Regions from separate parts of the Paenibacillus sp. FSL R10-2199 genome, predicted to be linked through region 2. Evidence: riboswitches for the same ligand, from Rfam matches in the RefSeq annotation. Region 2 holds a riboswitch; the other holds the start of a gene.
The links. Region 2 has a riboswitch for glycine ahead of gcvT (glycine cleavage system aminomethyltransferase GcvT). Riboswitches for the same ligand answer to the same signal wherever they lie in the genome.

Region 1: linked by a shared signal. The riboswitch ahead of NYE33_RS04860 (amino acid permease) and the one ahead of gcvT (glycine cleavage system aminomethyltransferase GcvT) in region 2 are both predicted to bind glycine.

The regions. Positions count from the first base shown of each region.
Region 1 covers NZ_JBBOBO010000001.1:1,092,365-1,100,172, forward strand. The annotation lists gene NYE33_RS04840 (GntR family transcriptional regulator) at 1-589, opposite strand, end outside; gene NYE33_RS04845 (xylulokinase) at 871-2,484, shown strand; gene NYE33_RS04850 (L-ribulose-5-phosphate 4-epimerase) at 2,488-3,183, shown strand; gene araA (L-arabinose isomerase) at 3,224-4,648, shown strand; glycine riboswitch at 5,062-5,141, shown strand; gene NYE33_RS04860 (amino acid permease) at 5,292-6,668, shown strand; gene NYE33_RS04865 (Crp/Fnr family transcriptional regulator) at 6,732-7,328, shown strand; gene NYE33_RS04870 (DUF4386 domain-containing protein) at 7,285-7,808, opposite strand, start outside.
Region 2 covers NZ_JBBOBO010000001.1:1,604,245-1,612,052, reverse strand. The annotation lists gene uvrB (excinuclease ABC subunit UvrB) at 1-1,043, opposite strand, end outside; gene NYE33_RS07065 (flagellar motor protein) at 1,225-2,013, shown strand; gene NYE33_RS07060 (flagellar motor protein MotB) at 2,010-2,903, shown strand; gene NYE33_RS07055 (hypothetical protein) at 2,988-3,620, shown strand; gene gcvH (glycine cleavage system protein GcvH) at 3,754-4,146, opposite strand; glycine riboswitch at 4,331-4,426, shown strand; glycine riboswitch at 4,430-4,529, shown strand; gene gcvT (glycine cleavage system aminomethyltransferase GcvT) at 4,616-5,737, shown strand; gene gcvPA (aminomethyl-transferring glycine dehydrogenase subunit GcvPA) at 5,737-7,089, shown strand; gene gcvPB (aminomethyl-transferring glycine dehydrogenase subunit GcvPB) at 7,086-7,808, shown strand, end outside.

The DNA.
Region 1 (7,808 bases), 510 kb from region 2:
CTCTGGTCGCCAGGTAACTGGACTGCACATCATCAAGGCAGAAGAAAGGCACCTCCAGTTCTTCATAATAAGCATTAATCATGATAAACGGGACATCCTGTTCTTTGAACGACAGATAGTAGGCGATATTGGGGTTGTACAGATTGCTCTTCGTAGGCTCAATAATGAGACCTTCGACGCCAAAGGACAGCATCATCTCCAGCGCCTTCTTCTCCTGGGCGACATCATTATTGGTACTGGCGAGCAGCAGCGAATAATTATCCTCATTCAGTCTGCTCTCGATCCCGCGGATGATGGAAGGGAAGATGTAATCTGAGAGGTAGGTCGTGATGACACCTATGGTTTTAGTGCTCTGATTGCCCCCCGATTTGGACCGGAACTGGTTGCTTACATAGGTGCCTGATCCCTTCTCGCTTCTTAGAAAGCCCTCATTGGATAGCTCCAGGATAGCCTTCCGGACGGTTTGCCGGCTCACACCATAGGTGTCCTGCAAGGCTAATTCTGTAGGAATCTGCTCGCCCACACTATAGGTTCCTGACAGTATATTGCTTTTTATATCATCAAAAATAATCTGGTATTTGGTTTTCACCCGGCTCACTTCTTTCATGGTTGTTCATATACGAATCGGTATATCTGCGATAGTTGTACGTACACATTATAGTATGAATATATCGTTATTATAATCCAATGTCTACTATGTATAAGCGTTTCAAGGGAAATATGGATTTCTCACTGTAAAATTTGTATGTATATCTTGTGTGTTGTGTTGACAAATGTACGAACAAAAAATATACTAAGTCTGTTAATAAAGGAAGCGCCTTCTTTCCATTTCTATTATAACAGTTTGGTTCAGAGAGGAGTAACGTGGGCATGGATCAGAACATCGGGCAAGCGATACTTAAGGGAGAAACTTCACTGGGTATCGAATTTGGATCCACACGTATCAAGGCAGTACTGATTGATCAGCGTTTCGAGACCATCGCATCCGGAAGCTTCGAGTGGGAGAATCTGCTTGAGGGCGGGTACTGGACGTATCATTTGACAGACATTATCAAGGGCCTGCAGGAGGCTTACCGTGAACTGAAGCAGGTAGTCCAGCAGAAATACGGTATTACGCTTAAGACCGTCGGTTCTATCGGGTTCTCGGCAATGATGCACGGATATATGGCTTTTGACAGCGCAGGTGAGCTGCTGGTTCCGTTCCGGACCTGGCGTAATGCAACAACCGGTGCTGCGGCCAAAGAATTAACGGAGGTCTTCCAGTTCAACATCCCTGAACGCTGGACCATAGCGCACCTGTATCAGGCGATACTGAACGGGGAAGAGCATGTGCCTCAGGCGGAGTTCGTAACAACGCTGGGCGGGTATATTCACTGGCTGCTGACCGGCAGCAATGCGATCGGGATCGGCGATGCTTCGGGGGTTTTCCCGATAGATGAGGCCACGCAGGATTACAATGCAGCGATGGTTGCACAGTTCGATGAACTTATTGCAGATAAGGGCTACCCTTGGAAGCTGAAAGATATTCTCCCTAAAGTGTATACTGCGGGCGAGCAGGCGGGGCTATTAACAGAAGCGGGTGCGTTAATTCTGGATACGTCCGGGGAGCTGCAGCCGGGTATTCCGCTGTGTCCTCCGGAAGGCGACGCCGGAACAGGTATGGTTGCTACGAACAGTGTCCGCAAACGGACCGGTAACATCTCCGTAGGCACTTCCGTGTTTGCAATGATCGTGCTGGAGAAGGATCTTACAGCCGTATATCCGGAGATTGATATGGTTACTACTCCAGACGGCAGTCCGGTCGGCATGGTTCATGCCAACAACTGTTCCAGTGATCTCAACGCCTGGATCGGGTTGTTCCGTGAATTCTCGGAGGCAATGGGCTTTAAGTCTGATCCCGGCCAGCTGTTCAGTGTCCTGTTCAATAAGGCACTGGAGGCGGATGCCGATGGCGGCGGTCTGCTGAGCTACGGGTATTTCTCCGGGGAGAATATTACCGGGATTGAGAAAGGCCGGCCGTTGTTTGTACGCTCACCGGAGAGCCGCTTCAATCTGGCCAACTTCATGCGGACGCATTTATTCTCCGCTTTTGGCGCGCTGAAGATCGGAATGGATATTCTGACCAAGCAGGAGCAAGTGTCGATCGACAGCATTCTGGCTCACGGCGGATTATTCAAAACTCCTGTTGTCGGGCAAAAAATCGTGGCCGCTGCAATGAACGTCCCTGTCTCGGTCATGGCAACAGCCGGAGAAGGCGGCGCATGGGGGATGGCGATTCTGGCCTCTTACATGCAGAACAAAGCACAGCAGGAGCGTCTTGATGACTTCCTTGACCACAAGGTATTTAAGGATGTGGAAGGACAAATCATCCATCCGGATGCGGCTGATGTGAAGGGCTTCGAGCTGTTCATGGAACGTTATACTGCAGGGATCGCGATCGAGCAGGCTGCTGTAGATCATCTGGTAGAAAACGGGAGGGGTTAACCTATGTTGGAGCAACTGAAAGAAGAGGTATTCGAGGCCAATCTGGACCTGCCTAAGCATGGACTCGTCAAATACACCTGGGGCAATGTGAGCGCAGTTGACCGTGAGAAAGGCGTATTCGTCATCAAACCAAGCGGCGTCAGCTATGACAAAATGAAGCCTAGCGATATGGTCGTAGTGGATTTCGACGGTAACGTGGTTGAAGGGGAGATGAGACCATCCTCGGATACACCGACCCATGCCGTACTCTACAAGCATTATGCAGAAATCGGCGGCATCGTGCACACGCATTCGACCTGGGCGACCATCTGGGCGCAGGCCGGGTTGGATGTTGCTGTAATGGGCACGACACATGCCGACACCTTCTATGGCGCGGTACCCTGCGCGCGCTTCCTGACGCAGGAGGAGGTTGACCGCGGCTATGAAGCGGAGACCGGACGCGTGATCATTGAGACTTTTGAACAGCGGGGCCTTGATATTATGGCAGTTCCCGGCGTCTTGCTGAAAGGCCATGGCCCGTTCACCTGGGGGAAGAATGCCCATGATGCAGTGATGAACAGCGTGGTGCTGGAGGAAGTGTCCAAGCTGAACCATTTTGCCCGCGAGCTGAACCATTTCGCTGAAGAATTGCCGCAGCGGATTCTGGATAAACACTATCTGCGCAAGCATGGTAAAGGCGCTTATTACGGTCAGAAATAATCTGATTTATATATTATCCAAGAGAAGAGGATGAAATAATATGTCAACAGTAAGCGCTAAGCAATTCTGGTTTGTTGTAGGATCACAGCATCTGTACGGAGAAGAAGCCCTCGGTGAAGTCAAAGCTCATGCACAGGAGATGACGGATGCCCTCAATAACAGCGGTGTGCTGCCTTATCCGCTGGTGCTGCAGGATCTGGCGGTCAGCGCAGACAAAATCACTTCGATCATGAAAGAAGTCAACTACCGTGACGAGGTTGCGGGTGTCATCACCTGGATGCATACCTTCTCCCCGGCCAAAATGTGGATCCGCGGCACGAAGCTGCTGCAGAAGCCGCTTCTACACCTGGCTACCCAATACAATGAGAGCATTCCTTGGGCTACTCTGGATATGGACTTCATGAACCTGAACCAGGCTGCCCATGGCGACCGTGAATACGGGTTCATCAATGCCCGCCTGAAGAAACAGAACAAAGTGGTGGTAGGGTACTGGGAACGCGCCGAAGTCCAGAAGCAAATTGCCGAATGGATGGACGTTGCCGTTGCATATAACGAAAGCTTCAACATCAAAGTGGCCCGCTTCGGCGACAACATGCGTAACGTGGGCGTTACCGAAGGCGACAAGGTAGAAGCCCAGATTCAGTTCGGCTGGACCGTGGATTACTTCGGGATCGGCGACCTGGTTGCGTATGTAAACGAAGTGAAGGAAGAAGAAATTGATGCGCTGTTCGCTGAATATGCAGAGCAGTATGATTTCGATTACGGTTCATACAGCAAAGAAGCATGGGAAGCCAGCGTGAAGGTACAGGCCAGCTATGAAATTGCCCTCAAACGCTTCCTGGATGCCGGCAACTACAATGCGTTCACTTCGAACTTCGAAGACCTGCACGGCATGAAGCAGCTTCCGGGTCTTGCCGTTCAGCGTCTGATGGCACAAGGCTACGGCTTCGCCGGCGAAGGGGACTGGAAGACAGCGGCCCTGGACCGCCTGATGAAGGTGATGAGCCACAACCTGAACACCGGATTCATGGAAGATTACACCTATGAAATGGCTGCCGGACAGGAAGCGATTCTGCAGTCCCACATGCTTGAGGTTGACCCGAGCCTGGCCAGCAACAAGCCGAAGGTGCTTGTGTCTCCGCTGGGAATCGGCGACCGCGAAGATCCGGCCCGTCTCGTATTCGACGGCAAGGCTGGCGAAGGCGTCGTGGTATCGATGGCTGACTTCGGCACGCATTACAAGCTGCTGATCAATGAAGTTACTGCCTTCGAGCCGACGGTTCCGGCTCCGAATCTTCCAGTGGCCCGTGTGCTCTGGCAGGTGAAGCCTAACTTCCAGGATGGAATTAAGGCATGGATCGAGAATGGCGGCGGCCACCATACCGTGGTGTCGCTCAACTTGACTACAGATCAGATCGTTACCTACGCCAAGCTGGTTGGCCTGGATTATGTAATCATTAAATAAATAGCGGAATAATGTTGGATCAAATGAGCGGATGGGCTGTTGCCTGTCTGCTTTTTTTTAATGCGGAGCCAAGGTATTACCGGCAAACTCATCCTCCGTGCCCGTGATTTTCTAAAATCCTGTACAAAATACAACATTCGCTTCATTAAATTGGACTAAATCGAAAATTGTTGTATTTCATACAACAATCTATCTAAACAACCGGGTATCTGCGCATCCAAGTTGCAAAACGTACAACATTTATGCCGCTGTAGTGCAGGAGCGCACCCTAGACATCTAGCCATAGGTAGGAGACTTTTATCACTGTTCAATACTCACATGCCGAGTAATATGTTAGAATATCAGAATGCATTAACGCTTCACCAATTTAATACATCACACGGGCTATGATTGCTATGGATCACACTATAGCAGGAGCAGCTTCTGGAGAGACTGCGGGAGACCGCAGCGCCGAAGGGTTCACAATCTCAGGCAAAAGGACAGAAGAGTACGGAATTTGTATTTGTTATGCTGATTAATTACGGTCAGCGGCGCAGGTAGCTTATTTTGATATTCTTATGAACCGGGAGATTGGATGATATCCAATCTCTTTTTTATGTTATTTGGCAGCATAGCGTTGTACACATTAAGGGGGAAAAAGGCAATGGCACAGACAGAATTAAAGAGAGATTTGGCGAACCGTCATGTACAGCTGATCGCTATCGGCGGCACGATTGGTACGGGGTTATTCCTGGGATCAGGCAGAGCGATTCAGCAGGCCGGGCCGTCCATTATGATCACGTATTTACTCGTGGGAATTGCCGTGTTTTTTGTGATGAGGGCGCTGGGTGAGCTGCTGCTCTCCAAAGCGGGATATCAATCTTTTACGGACATTGCTGAAGACTATCTGGGGCCGCGGGCTGCGTTCATTACAGGCTGGACCTACTGGTTCTGCTGGATTATGACGGCGATGGCGGATGTGATTGCAGTGGGCGTTTATGTGCAGTACTGGTTCGATATCCCGCAGTGGGTACCGGCCGTCATCTGCCTGATTATTCTGTTAGGACTCAATCTGCTGACGGTCAAAAGCTTCGGCGAACTCGAATTCTGGTTTGCCCTAATCAAAGTCGTCACGATTCTTGCCTTAATTGGCCTGGGAATCATTCTGCTGGTCATCGGGTTCAAGACGGATGCGGGATCGGTGACGGTCCGCAATCTCTGGGAGCACGGGGGCGTGTTCCCGAACGGTGTCAAGGGCTTCTTATTTTCCTTCCAGATGGTTGTGTTCGCTTATGTCGGTGTGGAGCTTGTGGGTGTATCAGCCGCAGAAACAGCAGATCCGGAGAAAAATATCCCCTCGGCGATTAACAAAATTCCTCTGCGGATTCTCTTCTTCTATGTAGGCGCGCTCTTCGTCCTGCTGTGCATTAACCCGTGGACCCAGCTCAGTGCGGCTGAAAGTCCTTTTGTGCGGACCTTCAGTCTGGTCGGGATTCCGGTTGCTGCAGGTATTATCAATTTCGTCGTCTTAACCTCAGCGGCTTCCGCCTGCAACAGCGGGATGTTCTCAACCAGCCGGATTCTGTATAATCTGAGCAGAAGGGATCAGGCCTCCCCGCAGCTCGGCAAGCTGAACCGAAATCATGTGCCTGCTAACTCTTTATTTATTTCTACAATAGTTATATCGGCCGGGGCGCTGCTCAGCAAGCTTATTCCGGGTCAGGCTTTCGGCATCGTTACAACGATCAGCGCCATTTGCTTCATCTGGGTGTGGGGGGTTGTGCTCGTATGTCATATCAAGTATAAGAAGAACCGTCCGGACTTACATGCCTCGTCCAAATTCAAAGCACCGTTCACACCGGTTATCAATTATGCGGTATTAACGTTGTTTGCCGCCATTCTGATCATTATGCTGTTCGCAGATGATACCCGTCCGGCGCTGCTGTTTACGCCCCTATGGTTCATTCTGTTGTTCGTCCTGTACTCCATGCGGAGCAAGAAGGAGAAAAGTGATGCGGATGTCAGTATAATCAATACATGAGTGCAAGAATGTTCAAACGCTACTGACATGTTGTCAGTAGCATTATAAGGAGGAATCCGAAACATGAAGCATAGATTACTCCAATATATGACCCGGCTGACCTCCTTCAGTGAAGAGCAGCAGCAGGCCATTCTGGAGGAGATTCTTGTTGAGGAATACAGCAAGGGAGCCACGCTGCTTAGGCAGGGGGAGGTTCCCGGTCATTGCTATTTCGTGTTAAAAGGATGCGTACGGCAGCATAGTGTTGACGTCACAGGCCGCGACATCACCTCGAATTTCTACACAGAGGAGCAGGCGATCGCTATCTTCAATGCGCATAAAGAGGATGCCTCGTCGGAATACAGCCTGACTTGTCTGGAGGACTGCGTACTGGTTGTCGGTTCGCTGAATACCGAGAGGGAAATGTACGCCAGACACACGCAGCTGGAGCTGATGACACGCCGGATGATCGAGGAGAATTTCGGACAGGTGCAGGCGGAATTCGCCGCCTTCATTGCGGCATCCCCCGAAGACCGCCTCAAGGCACTGCTGCATCGGAGGCCCGGCCTGATCAGCCGCGTCCCCCAGCATCAGCTGGCCAGCTATCTCGGGATGACACCGGAGTCGCTCAGCCGGATTAAGAAGCGGCTTGAGCGCGAACACGCGCAGCCGGGACTTTGAACAGCAGCCAGATGCCAAGCCCCAGCTCCCCTGCGGTCATCGGCAGCATGAACACCCATTTGATGATTTGGAGGAATTCTCCATACCCGGGCACAAGTGTGCCGCACAGATGAACCACAATATAGCCGAAGCCTGCCAGCAGCAGCAGCACACTGACGGGCTTCGGAATATTCTCCGACCATAACGCCAGCACACCTATAATCAGCAGATGCCCCCCGAACAGAATCAAACCAGCCGACCATACCGCTTCAAAAGCATGAAGATGAAGCATGACCTCCGCCTGCAGCTCCCCTCGTGTGAAGCCGGAAAGCGCAACCTCCCTGTTACCGGTAAGAAGTGATACCACGATCAGACTGGAGACAGCACCCCCCAACACTGCCGTATAAGCCAGGCGCAGCCATGCTCCCAGCAGGGACAGGCCCGGATGCACAGGCTTCAGCACCAGATATAAGGCCCAGGCAGCTGCCGCATCACAGGCCA
Region 2 (7,808 bases):
GCATGGGACTCATCAATAACAATCAGCATATCATCCGGGAAGTAATCCATTAAGGTATATGGAGTCGCTCCCGGCTCACGGAAGGTAAGCGGGCCGGAATAGTTCTCGATACCGGAGCAGAAGCCCACTTCCTTCATCATCTCAATATCGTACCGCGTCCGCTGCTCCAGCCGCTGGGCTTCCAGCAGCTTGCCCGCATCACGAAGCACGGCCAGCCGTTCCTCAAGCTCCCGCTCAATGTTGATAATAGCTACACGCATCGTTTCTTCCTGGGTGACAAAGTGCGAAGCCGGGAAGATCGCTATATGATCGCGCTCACCAATCAGCTCTCCTGTGAGAACATCAATCTCGGTAATGCGCTCTATCTCATCTCCGAACAGCTCCACACGGATCGCATGCTCCCCCTGTGAAGCCGGGAAGATCTCGACCACATCGCCGCGTACCCGGAACGTCCCGCGTACGAAGTTAATGTCATTGCGCTGGTACTGGATCTCCACGAGCCTGCTCAGAATCTGATTGCGCGGCTTATCCATCCCTACCCGCAGTGTCAAAAGCATACTTCCGTATTCCTGCGGCGAACCGAGGCCGTAAATACAGGACACACTCGCAACAATAATAACGTCACGCCGTTCGAACAGCGAACTGGTGGCGGAGTGCCGGAGCTTGTCAATTTCTTCATTTATGCTGGAATCTTTCTCTATGAAGGTATCGGAGGAAGGAATGTACGCCTCAGGCTGGTAGTAATCGTAGTAACTGACGAAGTAGTCAACGGAATTGTTCGGGAAAAATTCTTTGAACTCACTCGCCAGCTGCGCCGCAAGCGTCTTGTTGTGCGCAATGACCAGCGTCGGGCGGTTCAGTTTGGAAATCACTTGTGCGATGGTAAAGGTCTTGCCTGTACCTGTCGCTCCCAGCAGCGTCTGGTGCTTCTTGCCCTGCCGGATGCCGTCCAATAATTCTTCTATGGCATGAGGCTGATCGCCCTGGGGTGTATACTCGGACTCCAGTTCAAATGTCTTTGTACTGACGACAATATCACTCATTTGCCCGTCTCCCCTCTATCGTCTAAAATATATGAATATATTATAATTGTAGCCCTAATAGTTGCCTATCCATACCGTACTGAAAAATATGGAAGATAGGAATACACGTTCCCGTTTATTATACAGCGTTGCCCAGATTGATGCAAACCATAATATATAGAAATTTAAGGAGCTTGAACTTATGGATATCACTTCAATTATCGGCCTGCTGGCAGGCATTGCCGCAATGATCGGCGGCTTTCTCTGGGAAGGCGGAAGCTTATCCGGCCTGCTGCAGCTGAACGCCGCGCTGATCGTATTCGGCGGCACCCTTGCCGCTGTACTCATCAGTTTTCCGGCCTCCAGATTACGCAGCGTCCCGGCGGCTCTGCGCCTGGCATTCGGCAGACATCCCGACACCACCCAGGAGAAGGCCGAAGAGCTGATCTCCATGGCTGCAATCACTCGGCGCGGGGGTGTGCTTGCGCTGGAGAAGAGAGCGGAGGAGCATCCGGATACCTTTACCCGCGAAGGGCTGTTTCTTATTGTCGACGGCACCGATCCTGATCAGGTCCGGCAAATTCTTGAACTGGAGATGGACGCCAAGGAACTGAAGTATGAAGGCTATGCCAAAATCTTCGAAGCCGCCGGCGGCTATGCTCCGACTATGGGCATCATCGGCACCGTAATGGGATTAATACGGGTACTGAGCAATCTGACGGATCCCTCTAATCTGGGGGCCTCGATCGCTGTAGCTTTTACAGCAACGCTCTATGGCGTAGCCAGTGCTAATCTTATATTTTTACCCATCGCCTCCAAAATCAAATCCCGCAGCCAAAGCGAACTGGGCAGCATGGAGATGCTGCTTGTCGGTATCCTGTCCCTGCAGAATGGGGATCATCCGCATCTGGTCCGCAAAAAACTGACCGCCTTTATTCCCGATGCCTCACCTAGACGCAGCAGCAATAATAACCCGGGAGACCCGCTATGAGACAAAGAAACCGCCGCCAGGGACGTAGTAGAGGTAAGGAGAACCGGGACCGCTGGATGATTACCTATGCGGATCTGATTACGCTTCTGCTCATTTTTTTCATCATCCTGTACGCCATGAGCAGTCTGGATACGCAAAAATACACGATCGTTACCGGTTCATTATCTGATACCTTTAAGAGCGGCAGTCCTGTGCTTGAAGGCGGAAATGGAGTGCTGGATGGTAATCAGGGGAACACGGGAGCCGCAGTCTCGAATGAACAGGAAGCAGGCGGAAGCACTGGTGGCGGTCTTTCTTCCGGGGGCAATGTGAAGGAGAGTGGTTCGAACGGAACCGGGACGGGCACAGATACATCCGGGCAAAACGGGGAAACTGCAGAACACCAGCCTTCGGCGCGTGAGCTCGCTTTTCGTGAGCAGGAGGCCAAACTGGCCGCGCTTATGGGTGTAATCACCAAATACGTGGAAGATAACAACCTTGGGGAGCAGATCTTTGTAGCGGATAAACCGCAGGGCATTGCCATCACGCTTAGCGACCGGTTCCTGTTCGATGCCGGCAAAGCCGAGCTGAAATCACCTGCCTTCCCGGCACTGCGCCAGCTCTCCGGCCTGTTCCGCGGAATCGGTGCCACGATCAGCATCGAAGGCCATACCGACAATGTCCCGGTAACCGCCGCTTCAGATTACACGGATAACTGGGAGCTATCCGGCGCCCGCGCACTCTCTGTGCTGCGCTTCTTCCTGGATAACGAGGGGCTTAGCCCCGATACTTTCCAATATGCCGGTTACGCGGATACCAGACCTGCTTACGATAACACTACCGTTGAAGGACGGCAGAAGAACCGCCGGGTCGAACTTATTGTCCTGCGGCAGCTTCAAGAGGAAGAATAACACGTATCTGCAAGCGAATCAGCTCAGAGATCTGCAGATGAGAAGGCACGGCAACCATTTGCTAGTATAAGGAGATTGAACGCTATGCAGACTACAAACGGAACGACACCGGACGCCACCCGTTTTCTCTATTTTCTGCGGCAGCTGGTTTCGCTGATCATGATTGTTTTTGCCCAGGGAATAATTACCTTCTTCATTGGTTTATTATCTGTATTTATGATGTTCTTCTCCTCCGATTACTTCTGGGGGGACCTGGCCCATGTGTATCCTCCCGATAAACTGATGTATATAGGCATTGACTTCCTTATTGCCGGCGCAGCCTTTGCCCTGCCCTGGCTCGGGGTCTGGTGGATGCTGTACGGTTTGTCCGAGGATGGACGCATCCGCTGTTTCCCTCTTCTTTTACTCTTCGCTTATCTGACATTTGTGATCCTCTTTCTGCAGATCAATCCGGTCTATAACCCGGAAGCCATGATCCCTTCCTCCGCCGGGGAATCCACATTTCTGGTCTGTATGGGCATGTCTGCCGTGGTGCTTTTCCCGTTTTATTCGGCCGGTGTGTATTACTTCGTGCTCAAACCCAATACCCGTCCCAGAAAAAGATACCGGTTCCTATTGCTGTGCCTTATCTTTGCCGTTACGGGTCTGGCTCTGCTGCCCGCCCTTTGGCACTTGGCTCCCCGCATTTATCCGGGGCTGCTTAGCTTTCCGGAGTGATACAGAAACGCAAAAAGACAGACCTCTCACATTAGTGACATCTAATGTAATAAGAGAAGCCTGCCGTGTTCATCTTTTCGTAAATCCAGTTCAGTCATCTATTCTAATAATCCGGGTACATAAACGGTTGAAACTATTCCCCAACCAATTCCTTATAAGCAGCCGCATCCAGCAGGCCGGAAGCTGCCTCGGCAAACTCACCGTCAAGCTCCAGCTCAAAAATCCAACCGCCGCCGTATGGCTGATCATTGATCAGCTCCGGACTGGATTCGAGTGCGTCGTTGATCTTGGTTACCTTGCCGGATACCGGCGAGTACAGCTCCGACACCGTCTTAACAGACTCGATGCTGCCTACGCTGTCGCCCGCGGAAATGGCTGCGCCGACTTCCGGAAACTCAACAAACACGATGTCGCCCAATAAATGCTGCGCATGATCCGTAATTCCCACACGTACTACGCGTCCTTCACCCTGCTGTGCCCATTCATGCTCTTCGCTGTATAGCAGGTTGTCCAACACTTCACTCATTTCCAAGCCGCCTCTTTTCCACATTTGGAGTTCTAAATTTAGTTATAGCCTAAGTTATGACCTTGCCTAATGTCAATATAACTGACAGGAAAATTAAATTTGTCATCTTTTTGACGTTTTTTGATTGACAGCGTGCTTGTAAACCCGGTTTAATGGAGTCAGTAGAAAAACATATGGTTTGCGAATGATGGCATAGGGAGAGACTGACCCTCAGGGGCAGCGCCGAAGGAGTAAGCCCGGGATGGGTGAATCTCTCAGGCAAAAGGACCTTTGCCGGACGCATCTCTGGAGAGCATCCACAGCCTGGACAACAGGAAACGGATCACCAACGGGGAAACCTGCGGGCATGATAGCAGGGTAACTCTCAGGTACAAAGGACAGAGCGAACGTCTATTGATGCATGTTTGATGTGCATTGATGGACTTTCGCCTGTCCTTTTTTGCATGTAAACAGACTAAGGGGTGACACGATGGAGTCTTTGAGAAGAACGCCTTTTTATGATCTCTATGCCGCTTATGCGGAGTCCAGATGCATTGATTTCGGCGGCTGGGAGCTGCCGGTGCAGTTTACTGGCATCGTTAAGGAACATGAAGCGGTCCGCCAGCAGGCCGGACTGTTCGATGTATCGCATATGGGTGAATTCATGGTTGACGGCAGCGGCGCTGAAGCCTTCCTGCAGCAGTTGACCACAAATGACGTCAGCCGCCTTGCAGACGGCGCGGCGCAGTATACCCTGATGCTCTATCCGAGCGGCGGCGTAGTAGATGATCTGCTCGTCTACCGCCTGGGCCATGAGCGCTATATGCTCGTCGTGAACGCCTCCAATATCGACAAGGACTTCCAGTGGCTGCAGGAACATCTCACCGCTGAATTCAGCGGTGTCAGCCTGAAGAACGTCTCCGATGAGACGCTGCTGCTCGCTCTGCAGGGTCCGCTGGCTGAGACGATTCTGGCCGAAGTTACCTCTGCCCCGCTCGCAGAGCTGAAGCCCTTCCACTTCATCGAACACGCCGAGGTCTGCGGCGTATCTGTACTGCTCTCCCGCACCGGCTATACCGGGGAGGACGGCTTTGAGCTGTACGCCCCGGTCCACACAGCGGCTGCACTCTGGAATGGTCTGCTGGCCGCAGGCGCGCCGCATGGCCTGACCCCTGCCGGACTCGGCGCACGCGACACACTCCGCTTCGAAGCCAAGCTGCCGCTGTACGGCCAGGAGCTCTCGGCGGATATTACGCCGCTCGAAGCGGGTGTCCAGTTCTTCGTGAAGCTGGACAAAGCGGATTTCATCGGCCGTGATGCCTTGCTGAAGCAGAAGGAAGCCGGTCTCCCGCGCCGCCTTGTGGGACTTGAAATGATCGACCGCGGGATTCCCCGCTCCCATTATCCTGTATATGCCGACGGTGTGAAGATCGGTGAAGTCACAACCGGTACTCAATCCCCAACGCTGAAGCGGAATCTCGGACTTGCCCTGCTGGATGCTGCCTATACTGAGATCGGCACAGAGGTGTATGTGGAGATCCGCGGCAAGCAACTGAAGGCTGCCGTGATCAAAGCCCCGTTCTACAAAAAGAGCCAAGGAGTGAAGCCGTAATGAAGCACCGCTATCTGCCTATGACGGAGCAAGACCGCGCAGAAATGATGGAGACTGTCGGGATTCAGTCCATCGATGAGCTATTCGCTGATATCCCTCAATCTGTCCGCTACCAGGGAACGATGCCGATGTCCGGCCCGCTGGACGAATATGCGCTGCTGCGCCATATGAAGGGTCTGGCTGACAAGAATGCCGACTTTGATACCCATGCCAGCTTCCTTGGCGCCGGCCTCTATGACCACCACATTCCTGTTGTCATTAACCATATTATTTCCCGTTCGGAATTCTATACTGCCTATACCCCTTATCAGCCGGAAATCAGCCAGGGCGAGCTTCAGGCAATCTTCGAATTCCAGTCCTATATCTGTGAGCTGACCGGTATGAAGGTCGCCAATGCCAGTATGTATGACGGCGCAACGGCCTTCTCCGAAGCAGCCGTGCTGGCCACAGGCGCCACGAAACGCAAAAAGCTGATTGTCTCCCGTACGGTTCATCCGGAAGCCCGCCAGGTGCTGCGTACTTCGGCCAATGCCTGGGGCCTGCAAATCGTGGAAATCGATTATAAGGACGGGGTTACCGATCTTGCCAAGCTGGCTGAGGCCATTGATGCCGATACTGCCGCCGTTCTGGTCCAGTCGCCCAACTTCTTCGGCGGCATCGAGGATCTGCGCCAGATTGAGCCGTTGATCCACGCCGTCAAGGGATTGCTCGTGGTCAGCGCGAATCCCATTGCACTCGGCGTGCTGGAAACGCCCGGCAAGCTGGGCGCCGACATCGTAGTCGGCGATGCACAGCCGCTGGGTATCGCTGCATCGCTCGGAGGACCAACCTGCGGATTCTTCGCGGTTGCCGAACCGCTGATGCGCCGCATGCCGGGCCGGATCGTCGGCCAGACCGTTGACCGTAACGGCAAGCGCGGCTTCGTCTTGACCCTGCAGGCGCGTGAGCAGCATATCCGCCGCGAGAAAGCGACGTCGAATATCTGCTCTAACCAAGCGCTGCTGGCGTTATGCGCATCCGTCTACTTGTCCGTGATGGGCAAGGAGGGCATGCGCGAGGTTGGTGAGCTGAACATCCGCAAGAGCCATTACGCCGCCGGACGGCTGGCTGAAATCACCGGTGCAGAGCGCGTCTTCACCGCCCCGTTCTTCAATGAATTTGTCCTGAAGCTCCCGGAAGGCAGCAGTGTCAGTGAAGTGAACTCCAGGCTGCTGAAGGCAGGTTATCTGGGCGGCTATGATCTGGGCCGTGAGTATCCGGAGCTTGCCGGACATATGCTGGTTGCCGTGACTGAGAAAAGAAGCAAGACCGAAATTGACGAATTCGCCACTGCACTGGAGGGCTGTATATGAAACCGGAACAAACCCTGATCTTTGAATTAAGCCGCCCCGGCCGCTCGGCTTACTCTTTGCCTCTATGTGATGTGCCGCAGGAAGAGAGCATCAGCTCACTGATTCCTGAGGGCTTGCTCCGCAGCGAGCCGGTAGTGCTGCCGGAAGTCTCCGAAGTGGATGTTATCCGCCACTATACTGCCCTGTCCCGGCGTAACTTCGGGGTCGATAACGGCTTCTATCCGCTCGGCTCCTGTACGATGAAATATAATCCGAAGATCAATGAGGATGTGGCCCGCTTCCCCGGCCTTGCCAAGATCCATCCGTACCAGCCGGAAGAGAGTATCCAGGGTGCACTTGAGCTGATGTATACGCTGCAAAAGGATCTCGCCGGACTGACCGGCATGGATGCCGTCTCCCTGCAGCCTGCCGCCGGTGCCCATGGCGAATGGACCGGCCTGATGATGATCCGCGCCTACCATGAGAGCCGCGGCGAGGTCCGCTCCAAGGTCATCGTGCCGGATTCCTCGCACGGCACCAACCCGGCCAGCGCCGCAGCCGCCGGACTCGACACCGTCACCATTCCTTCCAATGATAAGGGAATGGTCGACCTCGAAGCGCTGAAGGCCGCGGTCGGCAGCGACACCGCCGCGCTGATGCTCACGAACCCGAGTACTCTCGGACTGTTCGAGACGCAGATCGTCGAGATCGCCGCGATTGTCCATGAAGCCGGCGGATTG